DNA from 3 places in the Streptomyces sp. Qhu-G9 genome. Region 3 is predicted to be linked to each of the others. Evidence: predicted binding sites of a transcription regulator. Region 3 holds the regulator's gene; each other region holds the start of a gene.

Region 1 (2,266 bases), 7.6 Mb from region 3:
ATGCCCTCCTCGACGGCCGCCTTCGCGTTGCGAACGGCGTCCTCGATGCGGTGCTTGCGCTCCTTGAGCTCGACCTCGGTGGCGGCACCGGCCTTGATGACGGCCACGCCGCCGGCCAGCTTCGCCAGACGCTCCTGGAGCTTCTCGCGGTCGTAGTCCGAGTCGCTGTTCTCGATCTCGGCACGGATCTGGTTGACGCGACCGGCGACCTGGTCCGCCGAACCCGAACCGTCGACGATCGTCGTCTCGTCCTTGGTGATGACGACCTTGCGAGCGCGGCCGAGCAGGTCGACGGTCGCGTTCTCGAGCTTGAGGCCGACCTCCTCGGAGATGACCTCACCGCCCGTGAGGATCGCGATGTCGGCCAGCATGGCCTTGCGGCGGTCACCGAAGCCCGGAGCCTTGACGGCGACGGACTTGAAGGTGCCACGGATCTTGTTGACGACCAGGGTCGACAGGGCCTCGCCCTCGACGTCCTCGGCGATGATCAGCAGCGGCTTGCCGCCCTGCATGACCTTCTCGAGGAGCGGGAGCAGGTCCTTGACGTTCGCGATCTTGGAGTTCGCGATCAGGATGTACGGGTCGTCGAGGACGGCCTCCATACGCTCCATGTCGGTGGCGAAGTACGCCGAGATGTAGCCCTTGTCGAAGCGCATACCCTCGGTGAGCTCCAGCTCCAGACCGAAGGTCTGGGACTCCTCGACGGTGATGACGCCTTCCTTGCCGACCTTGTCCATCGCCTCGGCGATGAGCTCGCCGATCTGGGTGTCGGCGGCGGAGATGGAGGCCGTCGAAGCGATCTGCTCCTTGGTCTCGACATCCTTCGCCTGCTCCAGCAGGGCACCGGAGACGGCCTCGACGGCCTTCTCGATACCGCGCTTGAGAGCCATCGGGTTGGCGCCGGCGGCGACGTTGCGAAGGCCTTCACGGACGAGCGCCTGGGCGAGGACGGTCGCGGTGGTCGTACCGTCACCGGCGACGTCGTCCGTCTTCTTGGCGACTTCCTTGACCAGCTCGGCGCCGATCTTCTCGTAAGGGTCCTCGAGCTCGATCTCCTTGGCGATGGAAACACCATCGTTGGTGATCGTGGGGGCGCCCCACTTCTTCTCGAGGACGACGTTGCGGCCCTTGGGGCCGAGGGTTACCTTGACGGCGTCGGCGAGCTGGTTCATCCCGCGCTCGAGACCGCGCCGTGCCTCCTCGTCGAACGCGATGATCTTGGCCATGTGAAGTGGTCCTCCCGGACTGGGGTGGATTGCTCCGGACCGCGCTGGCGCCCGCGACGGACGGCCTGCCTGCCTCGTGGTTCCTTGCCCCACCTGGCCTGCGGGCCTCACCGACCCGGTCCTCGTTGTCACTCTCACCTTCAGAGTGCTAACGCCAATGATTAGCACTCGACCCATGCGAGTGCAAGCGACTCCCGATGATCCGCAGGTGGGAGCGGGTGCGAGGAGGTGGGGTCAGAGGGGCACGAGTGACCATGGAACCCCCCGACGGACATGCGGAGACCTCTCGCGGCCACACCGAAGAGCCCCCTCGGACATGCCGAAGGGCCCGCACCCATGAGGTGCGAGCCCTTCGAGAGAAGAACGTCGCTGCGGTTAGTCGGCGCGTGCTTCAGCCGGTCGCCAGTCGGACCATGTCCGCCTGCGGCCCCTTCTGGCCTTGCGAGATCTCAAAATCGACCCGCTGACCCTCTTCCAGGGTGCGGTAGCCGTCCATCTGAATCGCGCTGTAGTGGACGAAAACATCCGCACCACCGTCGACCGCGATGAAGCCGTACCCCTTCTCCGCGTTGAACCATTTGACGGTGCCCTGAGCCATGCCTAACTCCCCTATTACTGGCCCTTGCACAGATCCGCACTTCGCGGATCCGGGTCAGACCTCACCCCCCAACGGTTGGGGGTGTGCGCCGGAACGCGTCGACCGCGGCTGAATGTATCCGTCCAACTGCCGTCTGCAACAGGTCAATCCGACGAGAATTCCGGGCACGACTGATCGGGAATATGTGAAGGATTCACGAAGATTCAGGGCAAGTCGGACCCCGCAAATGCCATAAACGGCTGAAAATGACAGGGTACTTTGGCTGCTTCTTATCGGGCTCCGGACGGGGACTCATAGGTGCCGGACAAGCGGAGCGAAGCAAGTTCCCCAACTGTAGCGCGCTCAACCATACAGAATTGCCCCCTCCGCTTCTCTCACGGAGGGGGCAATTCGATGAACTCTGCGTGTTCGGCATTACCGAGGGTAATGATCGACCGCCGCG
Region 2 (2,266 bases), 7.2 Mb from region 3:
TACGGGTCGTCGAGGACGGCCTCCATACGCTCCTGGTCGGACACCATGTAGGGCGACAGGTAGCCCTTGTCGAAGGCCATGCCCTCGGTGAAGTCCAGCTCCAGACCGAAGGTGTTGGACTCCTCGACGGTGATGACACCGTCCTTGCCGACCTTGTCCATCGCCTCGGCGATGAGCTCGCCGACCTGGCTGTCCTGGGCGGACAGACCGGCGACGGCGGCGATGTCGGACTTCTCGTCGATCGGGCGCGCGGTCGCGAGGAGCTCCTCGGAGACCGCGGCGACGGCGGCGTCGATGCCCCGCTTCAGGAGGGCGGGGGACGCACCGGCGGCCACGTTCCTCAGGCCTTCGCGTACGAGCGCCTGGGCCAGCACGGTGGCGGTGGTCGTACCGTCGCCCGCTACGTCGTTGGTCTTGGTCGCCACCTCCTTCACCAGCTGGACGCCGAGGTTCTCGTACGGGTCGTCGACCTCGACCTCACGGGCGATGGTGACACCGTCGTTGGTGATGGTGGGGGCGCCGAACTTCTTGTCGATGACGACGTTGCGGCCCTTGGGGCCGATCGTCACCTTGACCGTGTCGGCAAGCTTGTTGACGCCGCGCTCGAGGGCGCGACGGGCGTCCTCGTCGAACTTCAGGATCTTCGCCATGGGAGCGGTTCAGCCCTCTCGGAAAACGTGGGTGAAACGAACTGCGCCCCCGGCGCCCGGCTTCATGCTTCGCTGGGGCCAGGGGCGCAGTTCACTGCAATGCTGGTAAAACCGGGTGAATTACTTCTCGATGATCGCGAGCACGTCGCGAGCCGAGAGGACGAGGTACTCCTCGCCGTTGTACTTCACCTCGGTGCCGCCGTACTTGCTGTACAGCACGATGTCGCCGGTGTTCACGTCGAGCGGCAGGCGCTCGCCGTTCTCGAAGCGGCCCGGGCCCACGGCAAGGACGACGCCCTCCTGGGGCTTCTCCTTCGCCGTGTCCGGGATGACCAGGCCAGAGGCCGTGGTCTGCTCGGCATCCAGCGGCTGGACCACAATGCGGTCCTCGAGCGGCTTGATGGCAACCTTGGAGCTGGTGGTCGTCACGATCCGACCTCCCCCTTCGGAGATCTCACGGGGTTAACTGTCTGAGGTGGCGACCAGGTGGATCCGTCGTCGCGGGTGCCGGACCTGCCCGTCGCTATTGGCACTCTCCTGTGGTGAGTGCCAGAGCCGAGACTATGACTGCGATTAGCACTCGGTCAAGCGGAGTGCCAGTCGACGTCGGCGGACAGGGGGTCCTCGGCGGGTCGGAACGCAGGGAGCGCACCCCTGAGAACCGTGCCATCGGCCCTTCTCCCGGCAGCCCTCTACAGGTAGTCCTCCAGGCGCGCCACGGTGAAGCCCGCCCTCTGGACGCGCTTCAGGATGTCGGCCGTCGTCCGTGTCAGGCTCGCCCCGCCCCGGCCCTCGGGGCAGTGGAGGATGTCGCCCGGGCGGAGCGGACCCTCGTCACGCCAGAGGACGACCGCGGCGACTCCGCAGCCGGCCGCCGCGCGCAGGGTGTCGTCGTTGTAGGCGCCGTAGGGCGGGCGGAAGAGCGTGGGGCGGATGCCGAAGCGCTGCTTGATCTTCTCCTGCTGGCCGCAGATCTCGGCCCGCTGACCCGCGTACGGGAGGCTCGGCAGGTACGGATGGTCGAGGGTGTGGTTCTGCACGCTCGCGCCGACCGCGCGCAGCCGCCCGAAGTGCGCGTACCCCGGTCCGACGACACTGTCCGTGAGGAACACGCTGACCGGCAGCCGTAGTTCACGCACCATGTCGACGAACCGCGGATCCTTCTCGGCGCCGTCGTCGAAGGTCAGGAAGACGACCTTGTCGCGGGTCGGGACGCGGTCCACGACGGGCGGCAGGCCGGCTTCGGCCGCGCGTGCGGCGGGCCGCCGGCCGGGCGGGCCCGGTGCCGGCGCCGGTGCGAGCGGAGCGGTCAGGCCCCAGCGCCGGTACGCGTCCGCGGCGGGCGCGTGCGTGCGCACCTTCTGCGCGGCCTTCTTGCCGAGCCTCTCGATGGGGTCGACGGACTGGGCACAGCCGGAGAGGCAGAGCACGCCGGCGAGCAGCGCCGCGGCCCCCCGCCGCCTCACAGGTAGTCCTCCAGACGTGCCACCGCGTACCCCTTGTCGGTGACCAGCTTCAGGAAGCGGCGGATCATGTCGGGCATCGTGCCCTTCCAGTGCTCCCTGCCGCGGAAGTGGCTGAGAACGATGTCTCCGGGCCGCAGGTCCCGATCCCAT
Region 3 (2,266 bases):
ACCTGCCGGCCCCCGCCCAGGTCGAGCGTCCACTCGCCGGAGACGAGGTGCCTCGGCCGGACGAGGAGGTCCGCCGCCCCGGCCGCCTCGTCCGGATCGGCGCCGTTGCGCACCGCGTCCGCGTACAACTCGTCCCGGCCGTCGGCGAGCACCCGCTCGAGACCCACCGCCCCGAACACCTCGACCCCCGCGAACGCCGACGCCCCGAAGACATGGTCGAAGTGCGGGTGCGTGAGCGCGAGATGCGTGATCCGTCCGCCGCCGAGCAGCCGTCGCGCCCGCGCCCGCAGCCGCGCACCCTCCCGCACACTCGATCCCGCGTCGATCATGAGCGCCGCGTCCTCGCCCACCACGAGCCCGACCGTGCAGTCCCAGACCGGCAGCCGGCACCGGCCCGCGTAGGCGGACAGCTCTTCCCATCCGGACTCTTCCCGCCCGGCCTCTTCCCAAGTCACCGTCATGCGCCGACGCTAACCCCATGTTCCCGACAGAGCGGGACAGCCCCGTACACGTCGCCGCGCCCGCAGCGCCCGTCGTCGCGACATCGCAGGCCCGCCCTTGCCCGGGTCGCACCAACCGGCCGTACACTTGGCCGGGGATGCTGGCACTCGCGCGCGCTGAGTGCCAGGCGAAGGCGATCGAAGGCCGGTCGACGACCGCGGGGAAATCAGCTGGAGGTGTGCGCGATGCTCAGTGAACGCAGGCTCGAAGTGCTGCGCGCCATCGTCCAGGACTACGTGGGCACGGAGGAGCCGGTCGGCTCCAAGGCGCTCACGGAGCGTCACCGGCTGGGTGTCTCACCGGCGACCGTCCGCAACGACATGGCGGTCCTGGAGGACGAGGGCTACATCGCCCAGCCGCACACCAGCGCCGGCCGCATCCCCACGGACAAGGGCTACCGGCTCTTCGTCGACAAGCTCGCGGGCGTCAAGCCGATGACCGCGCCGGAGCGGCGGGCGATCCACCACTTCCTGGACGGCGCCGTCGACCTCGACGACGTCGTGGGGCGGACCGTGCGGCTCCTCGCGCAGCTCACCCGGCAGGTCGCCGTCGTCCAGTACCCCTCGCTCACGCGCTCGACCGTGCGTCATGTGGAGCTGCTGTCGCTGGCCCCGGCCCGCGTCATGCTCGTACTGATCACGGACACCGGCCGCGTCGAGCAGCGCATGGTGGACTGCCCGGCCCCCTTCGGGGAGGCCTCTCTGGCGGACCTGCGCGCGCGGCTCAACAGCCGGGTCGCGGGCCGCCGTTTCGCGGACGTCCCGCAACTGGTGCAGGATCTCCCCGATGCTTTCGAGGCGGAGGACCGGGGTACGGTCGCGACGGTGCTCTCCACTCTCCTGGAGACACTCGTCGAGGAGACCGAGGAGCGGCTGATGATCGGCGGCACCGCCAATCTGACCCGCTTCGGACATGATTTTCCCCTCACCATCCGTCCGGTGCTGGAGGCGTTGGAGGAGCAGGTCGTGCTCCTCAAACTCCTGGGTGAGGTCAATGATTCGGGCATGGCCGTACGGATCGGTCACGAGAACGCCCATGAGGGACTCAACTCCACTTCGGTGGTCTCCGTCGGCTACGGTTCGGGCGGCGAAGCAGTGGCAAAACTCGGCGTGGTCGGACCGACGCGCATGGATTACCCCGGAACGATGGGAGCGGTACGAGCGGTGGCACGGTACGTAGGACAGATCCTGGCGGAGTCGTAAGTGGCCACGGACTACTACGCCGTACTCGGCGTGCGCCGCGACGCGTCCCAGGACGAGATCAAGAAGGCATTCCGGCGGCTCGCACGCGAGCTGCACCCGGACGTCAACCCCGATCCGAAGACGCAGGAGCGCTTCAAGGAGATCAACGCCGCGTACGAGGTGTTGTCGGACCCGCAGAAGAAGCAGGTCTACGACCTCGGCGGCGACCCGCTGTCCCAGGCGGGCGGCCAAGGCGCGGGCGGCTTCGGCGCCGGCGGCTTCGGGAACTTCTCGGACATCATGGACGCGTTCTTCGGTACGGCGTCGCAGCGGGGCCCGCGGTCGCGCACGCGGCGCGGCCAGGACGCGATGATCCGGCTGGAGGTCGAGCTCGACGAGGCGGCCTTCGGCACGACGAAGGACATCCAGGTCGACACGGCCGTCGTCTGCACCACCTGCAGTGGTGAGGGCGCGGCTCCCGGCACGTCCGCGCAGACCTGTGACATGTGCCGCGGTCGCGGCGAGGTGTCCCAGGTCACGCGGTCCTTCCTGGGCCAGGTCATGACGTCCCGGCCGTGTCCGCA

The links. Region 3 encodes HrcA, which represses chaperone genes, less so after heat shock. Its sites were predicted from a motif close to TTNGCACTCNGNNNNNCNGAGTGCNAA; they were not measured.
Region 1: groL (chaperonin GroEL) is a predicted target of HrcA. The motif match lies at 1,388-1,414, and genes of this name have one in related genera.
Region 2: groES (co-chaperone GroES) is a predicted target of HrcA. The motif match lies at 1,224-1,250, and genes of this name have one in related genera.

The regions. Positions count from the first base shown of each region.
Region 1 is NZ_CP114283.1:9,129,304-9,131,569, forward strand. Features, by position in the region: gene groL (chaperonin GroEL) at 1-1,226, opposite strand, end outside; gene O1Q96_RS42230 (cold-shock protein) at 1,618-1,824, opposite strand.
Region 2 is NZ_CP114283.1:8,706,435-8,708,700, forward strand. Features, by position in the region: gene groL (chaperonin GroEL) at 1-650, opposite strand, end outside; gene groES (co-chaperone GroES) at 771-1,079, opposite strand; gene O1Q96_RS40350 (polysaccharide deacetylase family protein) at 1,343-2,116, opposite strand; gene O1Q96_RS40355 (polysaccharide deacetylase family protein) at 2,113-2,266, opposite strand, start outside.
Region 3 is NZ_CP114283.1:1,481,045-1,483,310, forward strand. Features, by position in the region: gene O1Q96_RS08220 (MBL fold metallo-hydrolase) at 1-461, opposite strand, end outside; gene hrcA (heat-inducible transcriptional repressor HrcA) at 687-1,703, shown strand; gene dnaJ (molecular chaperone DnaJ) at 1,704-2,266, shown strand, end outside.